4 regions of the Pseudocitrobacter faecalis genome follow, and region 1 is predicted to be linked to each of the others. Evidence: predicted binding sites of a transcription regulator. Region 1 holds the regulator's gene; each other region holds the start of a gene.
What was found. Region 1 encodes CRP, which controls carbon source genes, mostly activating them, when cyclic AMP is high. Its sites were predicted from a motif close to ATGTGANNNNNNTCACAT; they were not measured.
Positions count from the first base shown of each region.

Region 2: the regulator CRP is predicted to act here: its motif matches at 1,950-1,967, upstream of msrB (peptide-methionine (R)-S-oxide reductase MsrB).
Region 3: the regulator CRP is predicted to act here: its motif matches at 2,211-2,228, upstream of drpB (cell division protein DrpB).
Region 4: the regulator CRP is predicted to act here: its motif matches at 4,656-4,673, upstream of adhE (bifunctional acetaldehyde-CoA/alcohol dehydrogenase).

Region 1 covers NZ_CBDDNJ010000002.1:4,850,481-4,857,779, reverse strand. Annotated here, with positions in the region: gene ACOXYR_RS23330 (hydrolase) at 1-288, shown strand, start outside; gene ACOXYR_RS23325 (YheU family protein) at 285-503, shown strand; gene ACOXYR_RS23320 (phosphoribulokinase) at 530-1,399, shown strand; gene ACOXYR_RS23315 (OsmC family protein) at 1,513-1,917, opposite strand; gene crp (cAMP-activated global transcriptional regulator CRP) at 2,220-2,852, shown strand; gene ACOXYR_RS23305 (YccS/YhfK family putative transporter) at 2,901-4,976, shown strand; gene argD (bifunctional acetylornithine/succinyldiaminopimelate transaminase) at 4,969-6,186, opposite strand; gene pabA (aminodeoxychorismate synthase component 2) at 6,275-6,838, opposite strand; gene ACOXYR_RS23290 (putative adenosine monophosphate-protein transferase Fic) at 6,942-7,299, opposite strand, start outside.
Region 2 covers NZ_CBDDNJ010000002.1:2,325,021-2,332,319, reverse strand. Annotated here, with positions in the region: gene ACOXYR_RS11770 (D-hexose-6-phosphate mutarotase) at 1-674, opposite strand, end outside; gene gapA (glyceraldehyde-3-phosphate dehydrogenase) at 748-1,743, opposite strand; gene msrB (peptide-methionine (R)-S-oxide reductase MsrB) at 2,083-2,496, shown strand; gene ACOXYR_RS11755 (YeaC family protein) at 2,540-2,818, shown strand; gene ACOXYR_RS11750 (aliphatic sulfonate ABC transporter substrate-binding protein) at 2,825-4,747, opposite strand; gene ssuD (FMNH2-dependent alkanesulfonate monooxygenase) at 5,022-6,194, shown strand; gene ACOXYR_RS11740 (FAD/NAD(P)-binding protein) at 6,217-7,299, shown strand, end outside.
Region 3 covers NZ_CBDDNJ010000002.1:1,402,504-1,409,802, forward strand. Annotated here, with positions in the region: gene ompC (porin OmpC) at 421-1,596, opposite strand; gene drpB (cell division protein DrpB) at 2,287-2,556, shown strand; gene ACOXYR_RS07245 (phosphohydrolase) at 2,614-3,309, shown strand; gene ACOXYR_RS07250 (DNA cytosine methyltransferase) at 3,367-4,782, shown strand; gene ACOXYR_RS07255 (very short patch repair endonuclease) at 4,763-5,257, shown strand; gene yedA (drug/metabolite exporter YedA) at 5,232-6,143, opposite strand; gene ACOXYR_RS07265 (DUF808 family protein) at 6,321-7,232, shown strand.
Region 4 covers NZ_CBDDNJ010000002.1:1,738,690-1,745,988, reverse strand. Annotated here, with positions in the region: gene oppC (oligopeptide ABC transporter permease OppC) at 1-405, opposite strand, end outside; gene oppB (oligopeptide ABC transporter permease OppB) at 420-1,340, opposite strand; gene oppA (oligopeptide ABC transporter substrate-binding protein OppA) at 1,425-3,056, opposite strand; gene ACOXYR_RS09060 (YchE family NAAT transporter) at 3,771-4,418, opposite strand; gene adhE (bifunctional acetaldehyde-CoA/alcohol dehydrogenase) at 4,906-7,299, shown strand, end outside.

The DNA.
Region 1 (7,299 bases):
AAAATTCACGGTTTCGCCGACGCTATCGACTATTATCGTCAATGTAGCGCCATGCCGTTGCTCAATCAGATAGCGATTCCGACGCTGATTATTCACGCGAAGGATGATCCGTTTATGGATCACCACGTTATCCCTGACGCTGACACACTTCCTGCCTGCGTCGAATACCAGTTAACGGAACATGGCGGCCACGTTGGCTTTATCGGCGGTACCTTCCGGCGACCGCAAATGTGGCTGGAGAGACGTATTCCCGACTGGCTGATGCCGTGGCTTGGAGGTGAAAGATGATCATTCCCTGGCAAGATATCGACCCTGAAACGCTCGATAACCTGATTGAAAGCTTTGTGTTGCGTGAAGGCACCGATTATGGTGAATATGAACGTTCACTTGCGCAAAAGGTCGCCGACGTAAAACAGCAACTACAACGCGGCGAAGCGGTTCTGGTGTGGTCGGAACTTCATGAAACCGTCAACATCATGCCCCGCAGCCAGTTTCGCGGTTAATCTTACCGACTCGGGAGTTGTTCGCTATGTCTGCCAAACATCCGGTTATCGCCGTCACGGGTTCCAGCGGGGCGGGAACCACCACCACCAGCCTCGCGTTCCGCAAAATTTTCGCCCAGCTTAAGCTTCACGCCGCAGAGGTGGAAGGCGACAGTTTTCACCGCTACACGCGTCCGGAAATGGACTTAGCCATCCGTAAGGCGCGCGATATGGGGCGCCATATCAGCTACTTCGGCCCGGATGCCAACGACTTCAGCCTGCTGGAACAGACGTTCCGCGAGTACGGGCACAGCGGCACCGGACAGTCGCGAAAATATCTGCATACCTACGATGAAGCGGTGCCGTGGAATCAGGTGCCGGGAACCTTCACCCCGTGGCAACCTCTGCCAGAGCCAACCGACGTGCTGTTTTTTGAAGGGCTGCACGGTGGCGTGGTGACGCCGCATCACGATGTGGCGAAACATGTGGATTTACTGGTCGGCGTAGTGCCAATCGTTAACCTGGAGTGGATCCAGAAGATGATCCGCGACACCAGCGAGCGCGGTCACTCCCGCGAGGCGGTGATGGATTCCGTCGTGCGCTCAATGGAAGATTACATCAACTTCATCACGCCGCAGTTCTCACGCACACATCTCAACTTCCAGCGCGTCCCGACGGTCGACACCTCTGACCCGTTCGCCGCCAAAGGCATTCCGTCACTGGATGAGAGCTTTGTGGTGATCCACTTCCGCAATCTCGACAATATCGATTTCCCCTGGCTGCTGGCGATGCTGCAGGGATCATTCATCTCGCATATGAATACGCTGGTCGTTCCCGGCGGCAAGATGGGGCTGGCGATGGAATTGATCATGACGCCGCTGGTGCAGAGATTGATGGAAGGGAAGAAGATTGGGTGAACGGTGCGGGCTGGGCCCCTCACCCTAACCCTCTCCCAGAGGGAGAGGGTACCGATTGTGCGGTTTTCTCCCTCTCCCTCTGGGAGAGGGCCGGAGTGAGGGGGGCCGTCAACTTACCCCTCCACCACCTCATAAGAATGGGTAATGTTCACCGCTTTGCCCAGCATCAGCGCCACTGAACAATATTTCTCAGCCGACAAATCTACGGCACGGGACACCGCCGCATCTTTCAGCTCTTTGCCGGTCACTATGAAGTGCAGATTAATATGCGTGAACAGACGCGGCGCTTCTTCACGGCGTTCAGACGTCAATTTAACTTCACAATCGGTCACGTCATAGCGGCCCTTTTGCAAAATAGACACCACGTCGATGGCGCTACAGCCACCCGCCGCCATCAGCACGACTTCCATGGGGCTTGGCGCTTTATCACCTGAGTTGCCATCCATCAAAATCTGGTGCCCGGAAGCCGACTCACCCAGGAAGGTTAACCCTTCCACCCATTTCACACGCGCTTGCATAATTGTCACTCCAGAGTTGCAAATTTATTGTCAGATTACGCGCACATAACAAATCTCGCAACGGAAGTAGACCTGGGTCATGCTGAAGCGAGACACCAGGAGACACACGGCGAAAGCTATGCTAAAACAGTCGGGATGCTACAGAGATACATAAACGTACTGCATGTATGCAGAGGACATCACTTACTGGTCGCGACAATCTTTGACGGCCAACTTCCCAGGTAGAGGGAAGGATATTATTTCAACCAGTGGCGGCCTGATTTATGCCGCTGGCGATAGCTTATAACAGAGGATAACCGCGCATGGTGCTTGGCAAACCGCAAACAGACCCGACACTCGAATGGTTCTTGTCTCATTGCCACATTCATAAGTACCCATCGAAGAGCACGCTGATTCACCAGGGTGAAAAAGCGGAAACGCTGTATTACATCGTTAAAGGCTCCGTGGCAGTACTCATCAAGGATGAGGAAGGCAAAGAGATGATCCTTTCCTACCTCAACCAGGGCGATTTCATCGGCGAACTGGGCCTGTTTGAAGAAGGTCAGGAACGTAGCGCCTGGGTTCGGGCGAAAACCGCCTGTGAAGTGGCTGAAATCTCCTACAAAAAATTCCGTCAGCTTATCCAGGTTAACCCGGATATCCTGATGCGTCTCTCCTCTCAGATGGCGCGCCGTCTGCAGGTGACCTCTGAGAAAGTCGGTAACCTGGCGTTCCTCGACGTAACCGGTCGTATCGCGCAGACGCTGCTGAATCTGGCGAAACAGCCGGATGCCATGACCCACCCGGACGGTATGCAGATCAAAATTACCCGTCAGGAAATCGGTCAGATCGTCGGCTGCTCCCGCGAAACAGTGGGCCGCATCCTGAAGATGCTGGAAGATCAGAACCTGATCTCTGCACACGGTAAAACGATCGTCGTTTACGGCACGCGTTAATCTCGTCTGACGGCGTATTGTTCGCACAATACGCCGTTTTTGTCTCTTATGTGGCGCAGGCTGATTTACCACCCGGAAGTCAACTATGCACTGCGGCAAACGCTGGTGTTATGTTTGCCGGTCGCCGTCGGCCTGATCCTCGGCCAACTTCAACACGGTTTACTGTTTTCTTTGGTGCCTGCCTGCTGCAACATCGCCGGGCTGGATACTCCTCATAAACGCTTCTTCAAACGCCTGATTATCGGTGGGTCGCTGTTCGCTGGTTGCAGCCTGATTGTGCAACTGCTGCTGGCCGATGATATCCCGCTACCGTTTATCCTCACCGGGCTGGCGATGGTGCTGGGCGTTACCGCCGAAATCAGCGCCCTGCACGGGCGATTACTTCCGGCCTCGCTGATAGCCGCCATTTTTACCCTGAGCCTGGCGGGCAATATGCCCATCTGGGAGCCGCTACTTATCTACGCGCTCGGCACGTTGTGGTACGGGCTGTTTAACTGGTTTTGGTTCTGGTTGTGGCGTGAACAACCGCTGCGCGAGTCGTTGAGCCTGCTCTATCGCCAACTGGCCGAGTACTGCGAAGCTAAATATAGCTTGCTGACGCAACATACCGATCCCAATACCGCCCTGCCGCCGTTGCTTAACCGTCAGCAGAAAGTGGTCGATCTGATTTCCCAGTGTTACCAGCAAATGCATATGCTGGCAGCCAATCAACACAATGATTACAAGCGTCTGCTGCGCGCCTTCCAGATGGGGCTGGATTTGCAGGAGCACATTTCAGTGAGCCTGCATCAGCCGGAAGAGGTGCAAAAGCTGGTTGAGCGTAGCCACGCCGAAGCGGTGATTCGCTGGAACGCGCAGACCGTCGCCGCACGCCTGCGGGTCATGGCCGATGATATTCTCTATCACCGCTTCCCGACGCGCTTCAACATGGATAAACAAATTGGCGCGCTGGAGAAAATTGCCCGTCAGCATCCGGATAACCCGGTCGGGCAGTTCTGCGCCTGGCACTTCAGCCGCATCGCCAAAGTGTTGCGCGCGCAGCGCCCCCTTTATCCGCGAAACCTGATGGCCGACAAAGAACGTCGCCTGCCCCTGTTCCCGGCGCTGAAAAGCTATCTGTCGCTGAAATCGCCCGCGCTGCGTAATGCTGCGCGCTTAAGCGTCATGTTGAGCATCGCCAGCCTGATGGGGGCGGCGCTGCATCTGCCAAAACCCTATTGGATCTTAATGACCGTGCTGCTGGTGACACAAAACGGCTACGGCGCGACACGCGTGCGTATCTTCCACCGAGCGGCAGGCACGCTGGCGGGGCTGGTGATTGCCGCCGTAACGTTGCACTACCATTTCCCGGAAGGGTTTGCGCTGACCGCAATGCTGGTGATCACCCTGATAAGCTATCTGATTATTCGCAAAAGCTACGGCTGGGCGACGGTCGGTTTCACCATTACGGCGGTGTACACCCTGCAATTGCTGACGCTCAACGGCGAGCAGTTTATCGTAGCGCGTTTCGCCGACACCATTATCGGCTGCCTGATTGCTTTTGGCGGCATGCTGTGGCTGTGGCCGCAGTGGCAAAGTGGCCTGCTGCGCAAAAATGCACACTCCGCGCTGGAAGCGGATCAGGAAGCAATACAGTTAATTTTGAGTGACGACCCTCCTGCCGAAAAACTGGCGTATCAACGTATGCGCGTCAATCAGGCGCATAACGCCCTGTTTAACTCACTCAATCAGGCAATGCAGGAGCCGGGCTTTAATACGCACTATCTGGAAGATATGAAACTTTGGGTGACGCACAGCCAGTTCATCGTTGAACATATCAACGCCATGACCACGCTGGCGCGTGAGCACGATACGCTCTCACCGGAGCTGATGCAGCGTTATCTGGAATCGTGTGAAGTCGCCCTGCAACGCTGTCAGCAGCGGCTGGAGTATGATGAATCGGGCAGTAGCGGGGATGTGAACATCATGGAGTCACCGGATACGCTGTCCCACGGGCCACTCAGCACCATGGAACAGCATCTCCAGCGTGTTCTGGGCCACCTCAACACCATGCACACCATTTCGTCGGTGGCATGGCGTCAGCGGCCACGGCACGGTATCTGGCTAAACCGGCATATCAACTGACGACTTTCGCCACCGCCTGTGCAAAGCGCGTCATACCCTCGTCGATATCTTTCTCTTCCACCACCAGCGACGGCGCGAAACGCATCACGTCCGGCCCGGCGTTCAGCACCATGACACCGGCATCAGCGGCCGCATAAAGGAATTCACGCGCGCGGCCTTTATACGGTTCTTTCAACTCCGCGCCAATCAGCAGGCCCATTCCGCGAATATCGCTGAAGACATCATACTTCGCGTCGATATCCTGCAAATGCTTCACGAAACGTTCGCGTTTGGTATGAACGCCATCGAGTACGTCAGGCGTATTGATAATATCGAATGCCGCCCCTGCCACGGCGCACGCCAGTGGGTTACCACCGTAGGTCGAGCCGTGGGAGCCAACATGGAATGCGCTGGCAATCTCTTCGGTGGTGAGCATGGCGCTAATCGGGAAACCGCCGCCCAATGCTTTCGCGCTGGTGAGGATATCCGGCGTCACGCCATAGTGCATGTACGCGAACAGCGAACCAGTACGCCCCATACCGCTCTGCACTTCATCAAACACTAACAGCGCCTGATGCTTATCGCACAGATCCCGCAGCCCCTGTAAAAATTCCGGCGTAGCGGCCAGCACGCCACCTTCACCCTGAACAGGTTCCACCACAATCGCGCAAGTATGGTCGTCAATCACCGCTTCAACCGCGTGCAAATCGTTAAACGGAACATGGACGATATCCGCCGGTTTCGGGCCAAAGCCATCGGAATATTTTGGCTGACCGCCGACGGAAACCGTAAACAGCGAGCGACCATGGAAAGCGTTGTGGAAAGCAATAATCTTGCTTTTGTACGGGCTATGACGCGTGGAGGCGTAGTAACGCGCCAGTTTAAACGCGGTTTCGTTGGCTTCTGTACCGGAGTTCATGAACACCACGCGCTCGGCAAAGGTAGCGTCCACCAGCTTCTGACCCAGACGTAGCGCCGGTTCGTTGGTGAACACGTTACTGGTGTGCCACAGGGTTTCGCCCTGCGATTTCAGCGCCTCAACCAGCGCCGGATGGCAATGCCCCAGCGCCGTTACGGCAATCCCGCCCGCGAAATCGACGTACTCTTTCCCCTGCTGATCCCACACGCGGCTACCTTTGCCTTTTACCGGGATAAACTCCGCCGGTGCATAAATTGGCAGGATCACCTGATCGAATGTCGCGCGGGTAATTGCAGGTTGTTTGGTTGTCATGTCATGCCCTTCTGTGATTATGCAGCAATGATTATGAAATTATAATCACAAAATATGCATAAAAAATCACTTGATAGCAATGACTAAATTAGCGATTAAGGAAGTTTGCCAGCAGCGCATGCCCTTGTTCGCTGAGAATACTTTCCGGGTGGAACTGCACGCCCTCGATATCCCACTGGCGATGGCGAATGCCCATGATCTCGCCGCTTTCACTGCGCGCGGTCACCTCGAAGTTTTCCGGTAGCGTAGCCGGCTCGATCAGCAGGGAATGGTAGCGGGTGACGGTCAAAGGGTTATTCAGCCCCTGAAAAACGCCCTGCCCGTTATGCGTGATGGGCGAGGTTTTGCCGTGCATGACCTTTTGCGCCCGCACAATGCGCGCGCCAAACGCCTGCGCAATCGCCTGATGCCCCAGGCACACGCCCAGCAGCGGCGTTTTCCCGGCGTAATGGCGAATGACCGCCAGTGAAATTCCCGCCTCATCCGGCGTGCAGGGGCCGGGAGAGATCACGATTTTCGCCGGGTTGAGTACATCGATTTGCGCGAGGGTGATGTCATCGTTGCGCTTCACCAACACTTCAGCACCCAGCTCGCAAAAATACTGGTAAAGGTTCCAGGTAAAGGAATCGTAGTTATCAATTAGCAGGATCATGGCGGCTCCGGTTACAGCAAACCGGAGCATTCTACCGTTTGTAAGGCGTCTGGACGATGAAAAGGTGAGGGCTCGATCGGTTCCCTCTCCCTGTGGGAGAGGGTTAGAGTGAGGGGGAAACACTCCCCTCTCTCACCACTTTCGTAAACAACGCCAGCAGCGGCTTCAAATCGCCCATCGCCCCCTGCTGATTCGCATCATTCCAGCGCAGCGGTTCAATATCCCGCCAGTCCAGCACGTAGCCTGCGTGAATCGCCAATTGTTCGAAGAAAATACGCTGTGCCAGACCACTGCCAATGCGAAACGGATGCAGCACGTTGATTTCGCAGTAATACCAGGTCAGGCGTTCAATAAACGCCTCCTTTTCCAGCCCCGCTAACCAATCCTCATCTTCCAGTTCCTGCATCAGCGCATTGCCCTCTTTCTCGATGCGCGTGAAATGGCAGAACGGTGTGTCGCCG
Region 2 (7,299 bases), 2.5 Mb from region 1:
AGCGCCGCATCGTGGATCACGCTGCATGATTCCGGATTCAGATAAACGCGGTCGGTACGATCCGGGAAGGTTTGTACGCCGTCGCTCAACATGCCTTCTTTGGCATCGTTCACTTTATCGATATAGCGGTCGCCAAGGCCACTCACTTTCACCGCGTGGATATCGCCCACGTTGAAATAGGTGTGTAGCGCGCTGGTGGTGTCGAAATCACCGTGTGCTTCCAGTTCGATTTCGCAGGTTTTACCCAGTTTGAAACGAGCGAGCAGGGTGAAGTCGTGTGACCAGTACTGGCGAGAAGCCTCGCTGCTCTGCAGTTCAAAGGTCAGCACCACGCCGTTGTCATCTTCGTTGTGCGCCTTCAGCGCCCACGGCAGGTTGCGGGCAAAACCGTGAGAAGGCAGACCCTTTTGGGCTGCCGGGCCAAACCACGGCCAGCAAATTGGCACGCCGCCGCGCAGCGCAACACCGGTTTTAAACGGAGTATTGTTGCTGAGCCACAGCACATCCGCTTCTCCCGCCGGTTTCCACGACAGCAGATGAGCGCCCTGAAGCGCAACGGAGGCCTTAACCGCCGGGTGATCAACAACGATAATTTCCAGCTCATCAAGCTGACGACGGGAGAGCACAGGGGTAAGTTGTTCGATTACCGGAAGTGCAAAAATTTTATTAATCATTACGCAATCCTTCTTTTCAAACAAAAAAAAGAGCGACCGAAGTCGCTCTTTCAGATTACTGTTTCATCTCAACTTATTTGGAGATGTGAGCAATCAGGTCCAGAACTTTGTTGGAGTAACCGGTTTCGTTGTCGTACCAGGATACCAGTTTCACGAAGTTGTCGTTCAGTGCGATACCTGCTTTAGCATCGAACACGGAAGTGCAAACTTCGCCGTTGAAATCGGTAGATACCACGTCATCTTCGGTGTAACCCAGAACGCCTTTCATCGGGCCTTCGGAAGCAGCTTTGATTGCTTTCTTAATTTCTTCGTAAGAAGCAGCTTTTTCCAGACGAACGGTCAGGTCAACAACGGATACGTTCGGAGTAGGAACGCGGAACGCCATACCAGTCAGTTTGCCATTCAGTTCTGGCAGTACTTTACCTACTGCTTTAGCAGCACCGGTAGAGGACGGGATGATGTTCTGAGCTGCGCCGCGGCCGCCACGCCAGTCTTTGTGAGACGGGCCATCAACGGTTTTCTGAGTTGCGGTGGTCGCGTGAACAGTCGTCATCAGACCTTCGATGATGCCGAAGTTGTCGTTGATAACTTTTGCCAGCGGTGCCAGGCAGTTGGTGGTGCAGGATGCGTTAGAAACGATGTCCTGACCTTCGTATTTGTCAAAGTTAGCGCCTTTAACAAACATCGGAGTGTTGTCTTTGGACGGGCCAGTCAGAACAACTTTTTTCGCGCCAGCAGTGATGTGCTTACGAGCGGTTTCGTCAGTCAGGAAGATACCGGTAGCTTCAGCAACTACGTCAACACCAACTTCGTCCCATTTCAGGTTAGCCGGATCACGTTCAGCGGTAACACGGATTTTTTTACCGTTAACGATCAGATGACCGTCTTTCACTTCAACGGTACCGTCGAAACGGCCGTGAGTGGAGTCATATTTCAGCATGTATGCCATGTAATCAGCGTCTAACAGGTCGTTGATTGCAACGATCTCGATGTCAGAACGTTTCTGAGCAGCACGGAAAACAATGCGACCGATACGGCCAAAACCGTTGATACCTACTTTGATAGTCATATATTCCACCAGCTATTTGTTAGTGAATAAAAGGTTGCCTGTAAAATTACAAAAACCTTACGCAGCGTCAAGCGGAATCGTGTCAATCATTGCGACAAATCAATCCTCAGCACAACCTTTGCTCGATTGAAATGCCTCACTCTCCCTTTGAGCTTGTAACCACATGGGGTCGGCGCGGCGAATTTTAAAGGTTACAGCAGATAAAAATGTGAAATGAATCACAATAATCCGGCACTCTTTTCGTATCGAATAAGTTTAGAACAAAAGTCGATACGTCATTGTTAATGTTTTGTTAGAATCGAAGTTGAGATGTACTTTTCATAGCGAGATGTGAGCAAAATGGCGAACAAACCTACCCCCGAAGAACTCAAAAAAAATTTAAGCGAAATGCAGTTCTACGTTACGCAGAATCACGGCACTGAGCCGCCATTCACCGGGCGTTTGCTGCATAATAAGCGTGACGGGATCTACCACTGTTTAGTGTGCGATGCGCCACTTTTCCACTCCGAAAGTAAGTACGATTCCGGATGCGGCTGGCCAAGTTTTTATGAGCCCGTGAGCGACACGGCGATTCGCTATCTCAATGATTACTCCCACGGCATGCAACGTACTGAAATCCGTTGCGGAAATTGCGATGCCCACCTCGGCCATGTCTTCCCCGATGGGCCTCAGCCGACGGGTGAACGTTTTTGCGTCAATTCGGCCTCTCTGAGCTTCACGGATGGCGAGAAAGGTGAGACAACCAAAGGTTGAAAAAACGATTCAGCAAATTATTCCTTAACAGTCGGAGTCGGACATGAGTATTGAGCAAATTATCGACAATATGACACCGGACGTTTATCAGCGTTTGATGACGGCGGTGGAACTGGGAAAATGGCCGGATGGCGTGGCCCTGACCGCAGAACAAAAAGAGAACTGTCTGCAACTGGTGATGCTCTGGCAGGCGCGCTACAACAGCGACGCCCAGCATATGACCATCGACACCAACGGGCAGATGGTGATGAAAAGTAAGCAGCAGCTGAAAGAGGATTTCGGCATCTCACCGAAGCCTATCGCCACCTTTAAGCAGCACTGAGTGTTATCAGGCCGCAATCCACGGTTCGGCCTGTTCCACTTTCGCATTCCAGATGGCATCACGTACCGACACGGGCTTGCTCAGCAGGCCCAGCGCGTAGAAGCGGTCGGCGATGGTTTGTTGTGCGCGAATCACTTTCAGATCCATTTCCCGCGTCTGATGACTGCGACGGGCCAGCGCACACTCCAGCGAGGCGATATCGAGCCCCAGCTCGCTGGAAAGCAGTTGTGCCGCGTCATGACGCTGCCTGTCGATAAACTTGCCGGTTCTGCCGAGCGCATCCACCACCTGCGCAATGATGTCATTGTTGTGCTGCGCGTACTGGCGGCGGGCGATGTAAAACTGATGGTTGTTTACACGTCCCTCGCCGGTGGCGACAATCCGTAGCTGACCGCTTTTTTCCGCATCACTGAGCACCGGATCCCACATCATCCACGCATCGGCGGCCAGATAGTCGCTGGGCGTCAGCGGATACTTGGGCGGCGCGTACACCACTTTTACATCCTCAAGGCGTAAACCTGCTTCTTCCAGAATCTGCACCAGCAGCCAGTGCACATTGGAACCTTTATTCAATGCAATACGCTTACCCCGTAGCTGATGAATGTGCTGAATGTCGCTGTCATTCGGCACCACCATAGCGACGCTGCGCGGGGCGGGGGGCTCCCAGGCGACATAAAGCAGCGTGTTTTCACGTGATTGGGCAAAGACCGGCGGTGCTTCGCCCGTGGTGCCAAAATCGATATCGTTGTTACTCAGCGCCTGCAACATTTGCGGGCCTGCCGGGAATTCACTCCACAACACGTTCACACCGCGCCCGGCAAATTCGCGCTCCAGCGTCTGACGCGCCTTCAGCACGCCAAGGTTCCCGAAACGTTGATAACCAATACGCAGCTCACGCTCGCGAGGGGCAGGTGAGGCGGTGCTCATCAGTACCGCCTCCGGTTTACGGCGGCTTTTTATCACCCCGAGATGCGCCAGTTGAGTGCGCAACGAGTGGCGGCTGATGCCCAGCAGTGCGGCGGCCTGGCTCTGATTATTGTCGCTTTGGGTCATCGCCGTTTGAATCATCGCGTTCATCACCCGATCGTACAGCTGCCCGCCGTGCAGGGTTAATTGCTGGCGCATAAACGCCGCCAATGCATCTTCTTCTTGCTCATCGATCCTGGCGGGTGCGGAAGTAAAGCGTAGTTGCGCAGGCGTTATAACTTCCTCCTGGCTGAGCAATACGGCCGTATGCAGCATATTCTCCAGCTCACGAACGTTGCCGGGCCATGAATACTCCATCATCGCGCTCAGGGTTTCCGGGGCTAAACGGCGTGAGGGTTTGCCTAAGCGTTTTGCATAAAGCTGTAAAAAATGCTCCGCCAGCAGCGGGATATCCTGGCGGCGCTGGCGCAGTGCCGGAAGATTAACCGCGGCAATGTTGAGGCGGTAAAAGAGGTCTTCCCGGAACCGTCGCTCACGAATGGCCTGTTCAAGGTCAACATGGGTGGCCGCAATGACCCGCACGTTCACCTTGATGGGCTTGCGTGAGCCCACGCGGGTGATCTCGCGCTCCTGCAACACGCGCAACAGTTTGACCTGCAACGCCAGGCTCAGCTCGCCAATTTCATCCAGCAGCAGCGTGCCGCCTTCTGCGGCCTCAAACCAACCTGGCTGCGCCTGCATCGCACCGGTAAATGCCCCTTTCTCATGACCGAACAGTTCCGCTTCTGCCAGCGACTCGGTTAATGCACCGCAGTTCACCGCCAGAAAGGGCGCGTGGCTACGTGGGCTATGGTGATGGAGATATCGGGCGACCACCTCTTTGCCGCTTCCGGTTTCACCAATGATCAGCACAGTGGCATCGGTTGGGGCAAAGCGGTCAAGCAGGCTTTGAAAGGCTTTGGAAGCCGGGTCAATCAGCACAGGGGTTGAAGCGTTCAGCATAATTTGGGCTCCGCATGATTCATATGCCGAACTTATCTTTTACCGGAGCAATACACCAGAGGGGGGAAGGCCCGGTTTGTTGCATTTGCAGCAGGGAATGGTCGGACGGTGTTGCATTTGCAACGAGATGCCGATCTCGCCATCTCTGTTAACTTCATGATATTTAATGTTTTAATTTTTGTTAAATTCTGGCACGAATTTCGCTAGCACCGTTATAACCATCTTGAAGAAACGCTTCGATAAATAGTGAATATAGTTATAAAGGAAAGAGATAATGACAGCGAAATCCGATAATAACCTGAATGTCTTCTGGTTCCTGCCAACCCACGGTGATGGTCGCTATCTGGGCACTACCCAGGGCGGGCGTCCGGTTGATTTGCCTTATCTGCAACAGGTGGCAGTGGCCGCCGATAGCCTGGGCTATTACGGTGTGCTGATCCCAACCGGTAAAAGCTGTGAAGACTCCTGGCTGGTCGCCGCCGCGCTGGCCCCGCAGACGCGTAATCTGCGTTATCTGGTGGCGGTGCGTCCTGGTCTTCAGCCGCCTACGCTTGCGGCACGCATGGCGGCGACGCTGGATCGCCTGTCAGAAGGCCGTTTGCTGATTAACGTGGTCACCGGCGGCGATCCGGTAGAAAACAAAGGCGACGGGATTTTCCTGAATCATACTGAACGTTATGAAGTCACAGATGAATTTCTCAACGTTTATCGCCGCCTGTTGGCGGGTGAAAAGGTCGATTACGAAGGCAAGCACATTAAAGTGGAAGGCGCGGAAGTGCTGTTCCCGCCGGTACAGGAAAATGGCCCGCCGCTGTACTTTGGTGGTTCATCCGATGCGGCGATTGACGTCGCGGGCGATCATATCGACGCTTATCTCACCTGGGGCGAACCGCCTGCGCAGGTGGCGGAGAAGCTGGAAGTGGTGAAAGCGCGGGCGAAAGCAAAAGGACGCGAGCTGCAATACGGCATCCGTCTGCACGTGATCGTGCGCGAAACGGAAGAAGAGGCATGGGCTGCCGCCGACAAACTGATCGCGCACCTGGATGATGACACCATCGCGCAGGCCCAGCAGATCTTCTCGCGCATGGATTCCACCGGCCAGGCGCGCATGAGCGCGTTACACAAAGGCAATCGCGACAATCTGGTTATCTCGCCCAATCTGTGGGCGGGCGTTGGCCTGGTGCGCGGCGGTGCTGGCACCGCGCTGGTGGGCAATCCGCAGCAGGTGGCAGAACGCATTCGTGAGTACCAGGCTTTAGGGATAACGAATTTTATTTTCTCCGGCTACCCGCATCTCGAAGAGGCACATCGCTTCGCCGAGCTGGTCATGCCGCTGCTGCCGCTGAGTACGCGTCCGCGTAGCCAGTCCGGCAACGTGAATACCGGCCCATTTGGCGAAACCATCGGCGGTGCGGCGCGTCCGACTAAACAGGTCAGCGCCAGTTAAACAAGGTTTGGGGAGACGAGCGATGAGTGAACCTCATATTGTGATTATTGGCGGAGGCTTCAGCGGGGCGGCGGTGGCAATTCACCTGCTGCGCGAAGCGCAAGCGCCTGTGCGTATCACTCTCATTGAGCCCAGGGAGCAACCGGGGCTGGGCGTGGCATACTCCGCCGCTGACCCGGCGCATCGCATCAATGTTCCGGCGTCGAGGATGCAACTTTCCGGTGAAGAAGAGGGCGCGTTTGACCGTTGGTATCGCCAGCAGACGAGTTTTCTGCGCGATGCTGATGCCTGTCGCCCCGATGGCAGCGTCTACCCGCAGCGCGGCGAGTTTGGCCGCTATGTCGCCCAGACGTTTGTTACGGAGGCGCAAAAGCAGCCCGGGCGCGTGGTGCACCTGCGTGATACGGCCGTGGCCTGGCAGGATAATCAGGTGATCACCGCACAGGGCCGTAAGATCACCGCCGATCGTGTGGTGCTGGCGGTCAGCCATCCACCGCCGGACTTGCCAAAAGAAGTGCGGGCGATTGCCGAACATCCGCGCTTGGTCGCCAACCCGTGGGTTACCGGGGCGCTGGAAAACATCCCGCCTGAAGCGAATGTGGCGATTGTCGGTACAGCACTGAGCATGGCAGACGTTGTGGCATCGCTGACCCGTTTAGGTCATCGCGGCAAACTGCTGGCGTTCTCGCGCCATGGCTTGCTGTCGCGGCCTAACGCGGTGGCCGGGCTGCCAAAATGGCAGGCGGCGTATGCTCACGGTTCTCTGCGCCAGCGCCTGCGGCAGATTCGCCAGGATATTGCTCGTGCCGCTGAAAACGGCCTGCCGTGGCAGGTGGTGCTTGATGAGGTTCGCAGCCAGGGACAGTCAATCTGGCAACAGTTAAGCGAACGCGAACAGCGCCAGTTCCTGCGTCATCTGCGCCGCTTCTGGGATGTGCATCGTTACCGCATTGCGCCACAGGTTGCCGATGCCATTACCGCGAAACAGCAGGCGGGCTTGCTCACTGTGCTGGCGGCCAGGCTGAAAACGGTGACGGCGAAGGAGAATTATCTGCGTGTGCAACTGGCTGTCCGCAATGATGAGCAGCAGGATCTGTCCGTCGAT
Region 3 (7,299 bases), 3.4 Mb from region 1:
CTTAAACGCCTTATCCGGCCTACAATCGTACAAATTCATGATGTTGCAGAAACCCTGTAGGCCTGATAAGCGTAGCGCATCAGGCATAAAGCCCGCTATGCGGGCTTTTAGGTTGCTGACAACGTGCGCTTTGTTAATGCCGGATGCGGCGTAAACGCCTTATCCGGCCTACAATCGTACAAATTCATGATGTTGCAGAAACCCTGTAGGCCTGATAAGTGTAGCGCATCAGGCATAAAGCCCGCTATGCGGGCTTTCAGGTTGCTGACAACGTGCGCTTTGTTAATGCCGGATGCGGCGTAAACGCCTTATCCGGCCTACAATCGTACAAATTCATGATGTTGCAGAAACCCTGTAGGCCTGATAAGTGTAGCGCATCAGGCATAAAGCCCGCTATGCGGGCTTTATGATCTGTAGAGATTAGAACTGATAGATCAAGCCTACACCCACCACGTCATCGGTAGAGATACCGTTGTCTTTGTAGAAGCGAGCGTCGTTATCCAGCATGTTGATTTTGTAATCAACATAGGCAGACATGTTTTTGTTGAAGTAGTAAGTCGCCGCAACAGAAATGTAGTTCACCAGCGCTTTGTCGTGGTAAGTCACTTCGTTGTGATAGTCGTTACCGCCCAGGTCTTTACCTTTAGAGTATACCCACGCTAAGGATGGACGCAGACCAAAGTCGAACTGGTACTGCGCAACCGCTTCAAAGTTCTGAGTTTTGTTGGCGATGCCGTAGTCACCATATGGCGTCATGTTGCGGGTTTCCGCGTACATCATCGCCAGGTAAACGTCGTTGGCATCGTATTTCAGACCAACGGTCCAGGCTTCCGCTTCAGAGCCACCTGCGTTTTTGCTGTAGCGGTTGTCGATGCCGCCAGCAATAACTTGTTTATTGGTACGGTCAGAAGAAGAGAATGCCGCACCAACGCTCAGGCCTTCCAGCATGTCGCCGAAATCATAGGTCGTGGACATACCGAAACCGTCACCGTTCTGGAAGCGGTAGTCTTCATGACCGTTTTTGGTGCCTTCCTGAATAGCGGGCTGATCTTCGTTAGAGTTATCGCCTTCGTTATTGCCCTGATATTGCAGCGCGAAGTTCCAGCCTTCTACCAGACCGAAGAAGTCGGTATTACGGTAGGTTGCTACACCGTTTGCACGGCCGGTCATGAAGTTATCGGTCCAGGTATAGGAGTCGCCACCGAAAACAGGCAGCATATCGGTCCACGCTTCTACGTCGTACACAACGCCGTAGTTACGACCGTAGTCAAAGGAACCTGCATCGGCATAGCGCAGACCGGCAAAAGCCAGTTTTGCGTACATGTTGTCGCTGCCTTCGGTATCGTTCGCCTGAACTTTCATCAGCGCGTTACCAAAGCCAGTCAGTTCGTCGGTGATCTGCGTTTCACCTTTGAAGCCCAGTTCAACGATGGTTTCATCACCATCATCACCCGGATTGTCAGAGAAAGTATGACGAGCATCGACTTTCCCGTAGAGATCCAGTTTGTTTCCGTCTTTATTATAAATTTCCGCCGCATTTGCTGCACCAGCCACTAATAAAGCCGGGACAATAATTGCCAATACTTTTCTTTTCATTATTTATTTCCTTTAAATAATAATGTTTATGAATGCTTTTAGATGTGTCGGCATTGCAATGGCGATATTATCTATAGAGTTCATTTTATTTTACGCTAAAAATGTAACGGGTTTATATTAAATATTGCTAAATGTTTCCATTATTTTTGATGTGTATACTAAAGCTTTCATGTATTTGCGTTGATTATTTAACATGGTGATTTTATTGATAAATGTGTGATGTTCTTTGTTTGGTATTTATGCTTGTTATATGTTTTTGCTGAGCAGCAGGAGAGGGTATTCAAAAAAAAGCCCGATAAAAAAGTTTATCGGGCCTGCTTTAGATGAAAAAATTAACGAGTGCAGTGTTAAACAACAAAAGGCTAATAACGGAATTATAGTTACATGAACCAGATGAAAAAGAAAGTCTGAAAACGGAGCGTTGATTATCACAAAGATAAATATAAATACTATTTACATATAATATAATTATTTTTCTCAACACGTTACTACGCCACGGAACGCGTGTCTGTAAAACTTTTTTGAGCAACCAAAATTGCCGAAGATCAAACGATCGGCATTTTGCGCGCCGGCAGAAGCGCCCCCTACTACTCTGCCTGCAAAGAGTCGCTATAATGTGACAGAAATCACACTTATGCCTTAAGTGGAATTTCAGTAACAACGATTTTCCTCGCTAAATGAGAGTGTTATATGGAAGAAACAATGACGCGTGGCCCTGGCGGTAAGCTGGCGTTATGGGTTTTTTATGCGTTCTGCGGTTATTTTGTCTGGGCGATGGTGCGCTACTTTTGGGTGATTAGCGAGGTAGAAACGATTCCTGGTGCGACGCTGGATGGCGAAATCGCCTCAACATCCGGCAAACTACTTGGTGCGCTTGTCGGTTTTATCGTGCTGGGTCTTGTTGGGCTGATCCTCGGCGGCATTGCCTGGTATACCCGTCCTCGCCAGATTCAGGACTGATGCATTAAGCGAAACTTGTTATGCTCGTGGTCTTTTAAAAGGATGAAGAGCCCACGTATGACAATCGATGCCTGGCAAGCGCGTTTTGAAGAGTGGTTCACGCAACACTATTCTTGCGGCGATGCCGCCCACGATATTTCCCATTTCCGCCGGGTCTGGCACAGCGCCAGACACATTGCCGCAGACGAACCGGTCAACTTACTGGTGCTGCTCACGGCCTGCTATTTTCACGACATTATCAGCCTTGCTAAAAATCATCCCGATCGTTCTCGCGCGTCTCGGTTATCCGCCGAACGTGCGCAGGTCATACTGCGCCAGGATTTTCCTGACTTCCCGAACGAGCACTTTCCCGCGCTGGCACACGCCATTGAAGCGCACAGTTTTAGCGCACAGATAACGCCACGGACGCTGGAAGCGAAAATCGTGCAGGATGCCGATCGTCTTGAAGCGTTGGGCGCAATCGGCCTCGCACGTGTCTTTGCCGTGTCGGGGGCCATGAACACGCCGTTGTTTGATGCAGACGATCCTTTTGCCGATTCTCGCCCGTTAGACGATAAACGTTGGGCGCTGGATCACTTCCAGACCAAGCTGTTACGTTTGCCGCAAACCATGCAAACGGCGAAGGGGCGCATGCTTGCACAGCATAACGCGGATTATCTGGTGCAATTTTTGGCCAAACTGAGCGCTGAGCTTCGCGGTGACCCGCAGGGGCTGGATGAGGCCGTCGTACGGCGATTTGCGCCGTCAGAATGAATTTCCTGCCGCAAAGTATGGTAATCTCACGCTTATTTGTCTGGTCTGGTTGAATCTATGCAACAGAGTGAGTCACTGAGTGCGGCCCCGCATCGGGCGGTTGAAACCGATGCCCAGGCACTGCTTGAACATGTGCTGGAAATTTACGATCTGAAAACTGTCGTGGCGCAGCTAAATTCGGTGGGTGAGCAGCACTGGAGCCCGGCTATCGTTAAACGGGTCGTGACGCTAGCGCGTGCCAATACGCGGTTGAGTGAAAATGAAGTTACCCAGCTGGCGGCTTTATTACCTAAACCTCCCGCACATCATCCTGATTACGCATTTCGGTTTGTTGATCTGTTTGCCGGTATCGGCGGTATTCGAAACGGGTTTGAAGCCATTGGCGGGAAGTGCGTGTTTACCAGTGAATGGAACAAACATGCGGTGCGTACCTATAAAGCTAACTGGTACTGCGACCCAAACGAGCATCAGTTCAATGCCGACATCCGTGATATCACCTTAAGTCATCACCCTGATGTGAGCGACAGCGAAGCCCGGGCGCATATTCAGCAACATATTCCCCAGCACGATGTGTTGCTCGCGGGCTTTCCGTGCCAGCCTTTTTCTCTGGCGGGCGTATCCAAGAAAAATGCGCTGGGCCGGGCACACGGTTTTGCCTGCGATACACAGGGCACACTGTTTTTTGACGTGGTGCGCATCATCGATGCGCGTCGCCCGCCCATCTTTGTGCTGGAGAACGTCAAGAACCTCAAAAGCCACGACGGCGGGAAAACCTTCCGCATCATTATGCAAACGCTGGATGAACTGGGATACGAGGTCTCTGATGCGGCGGATATGGGCGCTGACGACCCGAAAATTATCGATGGTCAGCACTTTTTACCGCAGCACCGCGAGCGTATCGTGCTGGTGGGTTTCCGCCGCGATCTTGGGCTGCATAAAGGCTTTACCCTGCGTGATATTCCTCACTACTACCCGGCGCGGCGGCCAGAGTTTGGTGAGCTGCTGGATCCCATAGTGGATGAGAAATTCATTCTGACCCCCGTACTGTGGAAATATCTCTACCGTTACGCGCGAAAGCATCAGGCAAAAGGCAACGGTTTTGGTTATGGCATGGTTGACCCGACGCGTCCCGGCAGCGTGGCGCGTACGCTTTCCGCACGTTATTACAAAGATGGTGCGGAGATCCTCATCGATCGCGGCTGGGATAAGGCACTGGGTGAGAAAGATTTTGACGATCCGCAAAATCAGAAACATCGTCCGCGCCGCTTAACGCCACGGGAATGCGCTCGCCTGATGGGCTTTGAACAACCCCAGAAACATCAGTTCCGCATCCCGGTTTCCGATACCCAGGCATATCGCCAGTTTGGCAATTCAGTTGTGGTGCCGGTTTTTGCCGCTGTGGCGCGTTTGCTGCGTTCGCGCATTCTGCAGGCCGTTGCAATGCGAGAGAAAAGTGGCGGACGTTCACGATAAAGCCACCCGCAGCAAAAACATGCGGGCAATCGGTACGCGCGACACGGCGATTGAACAACGTGTCGCCGCGTTACTTACCGAGTGCGGCTTCGCCTGGACGGCCCAGCAAAAAAACCTGCCTGGGCGTCCCGACTTTGCCCTCGACGAATACCGCTGCATCATCTTTACACACGGCTGTTTCTGGCATCACCATGACTGCTATCTCTTTAAAGTCCCCGCCACGCGCACGGAGTTCTGGTTGACAAAAATCGCCAGCAATGTGGCGCGCGACAGGCGCGATGTTGCCCGGCTGCATCAACTGGGCTGGCGGGTATTGATTATCTGGGAATGCGCCCTGCGCGGGCGGGAAAAACTGGCGGATAACGACCTGAAAGAACGGCTGGAGGAGTGGATCTGCGGCGGTGAAGGCAGCGCGCAGATCGGCACTCAGGGGATGTCGCAACTGATGGTTACTTCTCTTCCTGACAAGACGTAACGCTGCTTCTCGCCCCGACCAGATACTTCCCTAACGTCACCAGCACCACGGCGGCGATAATGATCACCAGCGCCAGCCACTCGACGCCCGACAAACGCTCGCCGTTAAACCCAGTACCCAGCAGTACAGCCACCACCGGGTTAACATAGGCGTAGCTGGTGGCCACCGCCGGCGAGACGTTGCGGATTAAAAACATATAGGCATTAATGGCAATGATGGATCCGAAAACGGCCAGGTACGCCACCGCCAGCAAACCTGAGGTATCGGGCATTGTGCTCAGACGCTCACCCGTCAGCAGGGAAGCGCTCATCAGCACGATACCTGCCGCCAGCATTTCAACCGCGCCGGCCATCATGCCGACGGGCAATTCGATGCGCGAACCGTAGACGGAACCGAAAGCCCAGCTCATCGAACCAATCAAAATCAGTACCGCGCCCCACGGATTACCGCTGAGGTTGCCGCCGCTGTTAAGAAGAATAATTCCACCAAGACCGATGGCGATACCCAGCCATTCGAGTTTACGCGTCGCAATACCAAAAAAGCGGCTGAAGCAGAGCGTAAACAGCGGCACCGTCGCCACCATCACGGCGGCAATACCGGAAGGCACATTCTGGTGTTCGGCAACGGTCACCATGCCGTTACCCACCGATAGTAGCAGCACGCCAATTAACGCGGCGTTCAGTAATGGGCGCCAGGCCGGCAGACGATGGCCGGTTAACAGCAGATAACTCAGCAGCAAAATTCCCGCCGAAAGAAAACGCACACCTGCCATCATCAACGGTGGCCAACTGGCAACGCCGATGCTGATGGCGAAGTAGGTCGAACCCCAGATGATGTAGAGCGCAAATAATGCACCGATTAGCGGTAACAGCTGTTTGATACGCATAATTTCTCACGGGAAAACACCAAGGCGGGATATAGTAAGCGGCAAAATGATTCTCTGCGAGTGCTTTTATTCGTAGCGAAATGTTGAATTTGTGTATGCAAAATGTATGGTATGTGTAACCCGTACATTTGCATCATACTGTGTGATTAATAAACAAAATAATGAAAGGAACGTACTGTGGCGGGAAGTAGTTTATTAACCTTACTGGATGATATTGCCACGTTGCTGGATGACATCTCCATGATGGGCAAGCTGGCGGCGAAAAAGACGGCGGGTGTGCTGGGCGATGATTTGTCGCTGAATGCGCAGCAGGTTTCAGGGGTGCGCGCGAATCGTGAACTGCCGGTGGTCTGGAGCGTGGCGAAGGGTTCACTACTGAATAAAGTGATTCTCGTGCCGTTGGCGCTGCTGATCAGCGCATTTATTCCGTGGGCCGTAACCCCGCTGCTAATGATAGGCGGGGCGTTCCTGTGCTTTGAAGGTGTTGAGAAAGTGGTGCATACGCTACATGCGCGTAAGCACAAAGAGGACGATGCCGCGCGTCAGCAGCGATTAGACGCCATCGCCAACCAGGATCCGATGGTTTACGAGCGCGATAAAGTGAAAGGCGCGATCCGCACCGACTTTATTCTCTCCGCAGAAATTGTCGCCATTACCCTTGGCATCGTGGCAGAAGCCCCGCTCCTGAATCAAATTCTGATTCTCTCGGGTATCGCTATTTTGGTTACTATTGGTGTTTACGGCCTGGTGGGCATCATCGTTAAACTGGACGATATGGGCTACTGGCTGGCGGAGAAAAAGAGCGCGCTGGCCCAGGGCACCGGCAAAGGTTTACTTTTTATTGCCCCCTGGTTGATGAAAATATTGTCAGTGGTCGGTACGCTGGCGATGTTTTTGGTGGGCGGTGGGATTGTGGTTCATGGCGTGGCGCCGCTGCATCATGCGATTGAAGGCTTCGCCGCGCAGCAGGGATCGCTGGTCGCTATGCTGCTGCCGACGCTTGCGAATCTGGTGCTCGGTTTTATTATCGGCGCTGTCGTGGTGGCGGTCGTCAATGGCATCAATCGCCTTCGTCAACGTGAAGGATAAAAAGTGCGCCCTGATTACGCAAACCCGCTGGCGATCGACTAATGTGAAACTGTTTCACCCTGATACC
Region 4 (7,299 bases), 3.1 Mb from region 1:
CGAGTCGACTTTGCCGCCGAGGTAACCGGACAGCGATCCGTAAAGCGTGCCGACAATCACCGCCACCAGCGCTGCGGCAATCCCGACCATCAGCGAGATGCGCCCGCCGATTGCCACACGCACCAGCAAGTCACGCCCGGAGGAGTCAGTCCCAAAATAGTGACCGGATTCCCTATCTGGCGCGCTCGACATCATTCCCCAGTCCGTATCAAAATAGGAGAACTGCGACAGCATCGGCGCCAGGGTCACGAACAGGGCTATCAGCACTAATACCACCAGGCTGGCAACCGCCGCGCGGTTATGCATAAAGCGACGGCGCGCATCCTGCCACAGGCTGCGACCTTCAACATCCAGTTGTTCACTGAAGTTCTCCAGCGCCTCGCTATTTTTCTTACTCAATATCATGGCGAACTCCAGACTCAGTAACGGATTTTAGGGTCAATCACGGCGTAGAGGACATCCACTACCGCGTTAAACAGAATAGTCAACGCCCCGACCAGAATGGTCAGGCTCAGTACCAGCGAGTAATCGCGGTTCAGTGCGCCGTTGACAAACAGTTGCCCAATACCCGGCAGGCCATAGATGGTTTCGATAACCATTGAACCGGTGATGATGCCGACAAACGCGGGCCCCATATAGGAGAGTACCGGCAGCAACGCAGGCTTTAAGGCGTGACGGAAAATAATCCGCCGCATCGGCAGGCCTTTCGCGCGCGCGGTGCGGATAAAGTTGGAGTGCAGCACCTCAATCATCGAGCCGCGGGTGATACGCGCAATACTGGCAATATAGGCCAGCGACAGCGCCACCATCGGCAGGATCATAAATTTCAGCGCCCCGCCGTTCCAGCCTCCGCCGGGAAGCCATTTCAGCGTAATGGCGAAGATCATCACCAGCAGCGGCGCGACGACAAAGCTGGGGATCACCACCCCGGTCATCGCGATACCCATTACCGAATAGTCCCATTTGGTATTTTGTTTAAGCGCCGCAATTACGCCCGCAGTCACACCCAATACCACCGCCAGAATAAAGGCGGCCGCCCCCAGTTTCGCCGATACCGGGAAGCTGCTCGCCACCAGATCGTTAACCGAATAATCTTTATATTTAAAAGAAGGCCCGAAATCGCCGTGCGCCAGTTGCTTCAGGTAACTGAAGTATTGCGTGGTGATGGGATCGTTTAAGTGGTATTTCGCTTCAATGTTCGCCATGACTTCTGGCGGTAAGGTGCGCTCACCGGTGAAAGGACTTCCCGGTGCAAGGCGCATCATAAAGAATGAAATGGTAATAAGAATAAATAGCGTCGGAATCGCTTCCAGACAGCGACGAAGTATAAATTTCAACATTGCCCGTACCTTTTGGCCAGTGCCTTCAATAATGCGATAAGCGAGACACCGTGAGACAGGCCGGGCCTGCCTCACGTATTGCCATTAGTGCTTCACAATGTACATATTTTTAGTATACGTATTATCCATTGGGTCTTTGCCGGTATATCCGCCAACCCACGGTTTCACCAGACGGGCGTTCACGTAGTAATAAACCGGAACAATCGCGCTGTCTTTATCCAGCTGCTGTTCTGCTTTATCGTACAGCGCCGTACGCTGCGCCTCGTCGGTCACTTTCAGCGTTTCCGCCATAATGCTGTCGAATGCCGGGCTCTTATAGTGCGGGGTATTCATCGAGCTATTAGAAAGCATCATATTCAGGAAGGATGTCGGTTCGTTATAATCGGCACACCAGCCAGCACGCGCAACATCAAAGGTTCCCTGATGACGTGTATCGAGGAAGGTTTTCCACTCCTGGTTGACCAGTTTAACATTCACGCCGATATTTTTCTTCCAGATTGAAGAGGCGGCAATCGCCAGTTTTTTATGCAGATCGGACGTGTTGTACAGCAAATTAATGGTTAATGGTTTATCGGCGGTATAACCCGCTTCCGCCAGCAGTTTTTTCGCTTCTTCGTTACGTTTATCCTGGCTCCAGCTAAACCACTCTGGCTGCGTTAATTTCGCGCCATCGGTATAAGGCGGTGTGAAGCCAAATGCCGGTTTATCCCCCTGGGCTTTCACTTTATTGACGATAATGTCACGATCCATACCCAGTTTCAGCGCGGTACGCACGCGAACATCGGTAAATGGTGCACGTTGGTTATTAATTTCGTAGTAGTAGGTGCACAGATATGGGTCAACGTGAACTTCGTCAGGGATCTCTTTTTTCAGTTTCTGGAACAGTTCAATCGGCATGTTGTTATACGTCATGTCGATTTCACCGCTGCGGTAGCGGTTAACGTCGGTCACTTCAGAAGAAATCGGCAGGTAGGTTACCTGGTTAATAACGGTTTTGCCGTTATCCCAGTAAGTAGGGCTACGTTCAAGAACAATACGCTCGTTGACCACCCAGTCTTTTAATTTATACGCGCCGTTGGTCACGATGTTCGCAGGCTGGGTCCATTTTTCACCAAATTTCTCGATAGCGGCTTTAGGCACTGGAGAGGTTGACGGGTGAACCAGCAGTTTATAGAAGTAGGGAACGGGTTCACTTAAGGTGACTTCTAAAGTGTGATCATCAACGGCTTTCACGCCGAGGTCGGTAATCGGCTTTTTCCCTTCAAGGATGCCATCAATATTGGCGATATGGCCATATTGCAGGTAGCTGGCGTACGGTGATGCCGTTTTCGGGTCAACCGAGCGCTGCCAGCTATAGACGAAATCTTGTGCGGTAACCGGAGAGCCGTCAGACCATTTCGCATCTTTACGCAGATGGAAAGTCCAGACTTTAAAGTCTTTGTTATCCCAGGACTCAGCCACACCCGGAGAGGGATGACCGTCGAGGTCGCTGACCAACAGGCCTTCAAAGAGATCGCGGCTGATATTGGATTCCGGAACACCCTCAATTTTGTGCGGATCGAGAGACTGCACTTCAGAGCCGTTATTACGCACCAGCGTCTGTTTTTCTGCCAACTGAACGCCCGCGGGTACATCAGCAGCCATTGCTGCATTCCCTGCCAATAGCGCCGTGAAAATTCCTGCAGCGATTACGCTTTTCTTCGTGATGATGGACATTGTGTTGATACTCCGCTCATTATAATTACTGGAACTTGCCAGCCTGTTATCCCCTTTGGGGTCTCTGTACAGCGCAGGAGCTTTTGCGGCTGCCAGTTTTTTTACTGCTTGCTATCACCGACTTTTTTATTACGGCCGCTCTTTGGCAGCCTGACGTCGATTCATTCCAGGTGTCTCCCCTGTCGAGCCACCTGATTTATTTCTTCATTACCCGCGACGACATAAGGCCGGAAAGTACCAAATGCCCTTCTTCGCCGCCAATATAATTTGCAAATTTGTTAAGCAATTCTCTTTTCATCGACAGTCGAACGTTTCCCTTGATATCCAGGAGCATTCGCACGCAAAGAAAAATTGTTATTTTTCATAAAGATGAAATAAAACCCACAACCATTGACGAATCGATCGCCTCTTTGCTTGTTTTATATACAAATAATTAACATTTGTTCACTATTTAGTACATTAATCTGCCAGAGGGTCAAAATTACTAATATCATTTCGATTATCAGACAGCAAGCGTAACAGTATAGTGTGAGAGAAATAACATAAGGGATGGCAGTGCACGACGGAAGGGATAGCGCTAACGCAATGATATTATTTAATTTTATCTGTCATCACTAAGACTTATCATTCATAGCATTAGCACGTTATTCGATAGGATTTGCGAATAATGAAGCAACCGACAGAGGCTACCGCTCTGTCGGCTGGGAAAGATTGTCAGCTTACCAGCCCTGGGAAAATGGCTTTTATTCCGGTCACAATAAATTCTATCCCCAGCGCCATCAGCAGCAGCCCCATGATACGGGTGATGACGTTGATGCCGGTCTGCCCTAGCAAACGCACAAGCCAGGGCGCGATGCGAAAGAGCCCCCAACAGCAGAAGGCAAACAGCGCAATGGCGAGCGTAAATCCGACAAGATAAGGAAGCGTATGAAAGCGCGTCCCCCACACAATGGTGGAGCTGATTGCCCCAGGCCCCGCCATCAGCGGCAGTGCTAATGGCACCACACCCACGCTCTCACGAATCGCCGTCTCTGATTTTTCCTGTTTGTTCTGCTTATCTTCGCCAAGTTTCCCGCTGATCATCGACATCGCGATAGTGACCACCAGGATCCCGCCCGCGATGCGGAAAGAGTCGATGGAAATCCCGAACAGTTGCAGAATGCCGTCGCCCAGAAACAGCGAGGTCCACAGAATAATAGCGACGGAGAGGTTCGCCGTCATATTGGTCTTATTACGCGCCGCTGCCGTCTGGTAGCTCGTCATACTAATGAACACGGGGATGATCCCCACCGGGTTTACCAGCGCGAATAAGCCAATAAAAAACTTCACAAAAATCGGAAAATCAAACAGAGCCTGAGTCACGTGAACTCCGAAACACCATAAAAAGTGGTAGTTGACGAAAAATGAATACAAAAACTCTGCAGAAGATACGCTGTTTGGCGGCATACTTCACCAGAATTCTGCAAAAATCGCGGAAATACAGAATGTTATATATTGATTTAAATTATGCTAATGTTCACCTCAATCATCACAACTCATGATTAACAATTTACAATCTTTACTAAAATGGGGCTGCTGAAAGGTGTCAGCTTGGCGTATTTTTGACGCCGATCACATATTTCATACTCAGAAGTGAGTAATCTTGATTACGCCGACAGATTTCAGGGAGATTCTCTGAAAGCCATCGGGCAACGCTCTTTGAGTTCGAAGCTCTTTTAGTAAATCAGTGAGTCGGGAACGGGTTGTGGATTGTTCCTTTATGGCCTAAGCAAGCTGGTAGCGCTCTGTCTATACTGACTTGTCGAGCAGATGATTTACTAAAAAAGTTTAACATTATCAGGAGAGCATTATGGCTGTTACTAATGTCGCTGAACTTAACGCACTCGTCGAGCGCGTAAAAAAAGCCCAGCGTGAATATGCCAGTTTCACTCAAGAACAAGTCGACAAAATCTTCCGCGCTGCCGCTCTGGCTGCCGCAGATGCTCGAATTCCTCTCGCAAAAATGGCTGTTGCCGAATCCGGCATGGGTATTGTTGAAGATAAAGTGATCAAAAACCACTTTGCTTCTGAATACATCTATAACGCCTATAAAGATGAAAAAACCTGTGGCGTCCTCTCTGAAGACGACACCTTCGGTACCATCACCATCGCTGAACCTATCGGCATTATCTGTGGTATCGTCCCGACTACCAACCCGACTTCAACCGCTATCTTTAAATCACTGATCAGCCTGAAGACGCGTAACGCTATCATCTTCTCTCCGCATCCGCGTGCTAAAGATGCTACCAACAAAGCAGCAGACATCGTCCTGCAGGCAGCCATCGCTGCTGGCGCGCCGAAAGATCTGATCGGCTGGATTGACCAACCGTCTGTTGAACTGTCTAACGCCCTGATGCATCACCCGGACATCAACCTGATCCTCGCGACCGGTGGTCCTGGCATGGTTAAAGCTGCATACAGCTCCGGTAAACCAGCCATCGGCGTTGGCGCAGGTAACACCCCGGTTGTTATCGACGAAACCGCTGATATCAAACGTGCTGTTGCATCCGTACTGATGTCTAAAACCTTCGACAACGGCGTTATCTGTGCGTCTGAACAGTCTGTGGTTGTGGTTGACTCCGTATACGACGCCGTTCGTGAACGTTTCGCCAGCCACGGCGGCTACATGCTGCAGGGCAAAGAGCTGAAAGCTGTTCAGGACATCATCCTGAAAAATGGCGCGCTGAACGCGGCTATCGTCGGTCAGCCTGCGGCTAAAATTGCAGAACTGGCAGGCTTCACCGTGCCGGCAACGACCAAGATTCTGATTGGTGAAGTGACCGTCGTCGACGAAAGCGAACCGTTTGCACACGAAAAACTGTCTCCGACACTGGCTATGTATCGCGCCAAAGATTTTGAAGACGCGGTACAGAAAGCAGAAAAACTGGTTGCAATGGGCGGTATCGGTCACACCTCTTGCCTGTACACCGACCAGGACAACCAGCCAGAACGCGTCGCTTACTTCGGTCAGATGATGAAAACCGCGCGTATCCTGATCAACACCCCGGCTTCTCAGGGTGGTATCGGTGACCTGTATAACTTCAAACTCGCGCCTTCCCTGACTCTGGGTTGTGGTTCATGGGGTGGTAACTCCATCTCTGAAAACGTTGGTCCTAAACACCTGATCAACAAGAAAACCGTTGCTAAGCGAGCTGAAAACATGTTGTGGCACAAACTTCCGAAATCTATCTACTTCCGCCGTGGCTCACTGCCAATCGCGCTGGATGAAGTGATTACTGATGGCCACAAACGTGCGCTCATCGTGACTGACCGCTTCCTGTTCAATAACGGCTATGCAGACCAGATCACTTCTGTTCTGAAAGCGGCTGGCGTTGAAGTTGAAGTGTTCTTTGAAGTTGAAGCAGACCCAACCCTGACCGTTGTTCGTAAAGGTGCAGAGCTGGCGAACTCATTCAAACCAGACGTGATTATCGCCCTGGGCGGCGGCTCCCCGATGGATGCTGCGAAAATCATGTGGGTTATGTACGAGCACCCGGAAACTCACTTCGAAGAGCTGGCGCTGCGCTTTATGGACATCCGTAAACGTATCTACAAGTTCCCGAAAATGGGCGTGAAAGCGAAAATGATCGCCGTCACCACCACTTCCGGTACCGGTTCTGAAGTTACGCCGTTTGCAGTTGTAACCGACGACGCAACCGGCCAGAAATATCCGCTGGCAGACTACGCGCTGACTCCGGATATGGCGATTGTCGATGCCAACCTGGTTATGGACATGCCGAAATCCCTGTGTGCTTTCGGTGGTCTGGATGCGGTCACTCACGCGCTGGAAGCTTATGTTTCCGTTCTGGCGTCTGAGTTCTCCGATGGTCAGGCTCTGCAGGCGCTGAAACTGTTGAAAGAAAACCTGCCAGCGTCCTACCACGAAGGGTCTAAAAACCCGGTAGCACGTGAGCGCGTTCACAGTGCAGCAACCATCGCCGGTATCGCGTTTGCGAACGCCTTCCTGGGTGTATGTCACTCCATGGCGCACAAACTGGGCTCTCAGTTCCACATTCCTCACGGTCTGGCGAACGCCCTGTTGATCAGCAACGTTATTCGCTACAACGCGAACGACAACCCGACCAAACAGACTGCATTCAGCCAGTACGACCGTCCGCAGGCACGTCGTCGTTACGCTGAAATCGCTGACCACCTGGGTCTGACTGCACCGGGCGATCGTACTGCGGCGAAGATTGAGAAACTG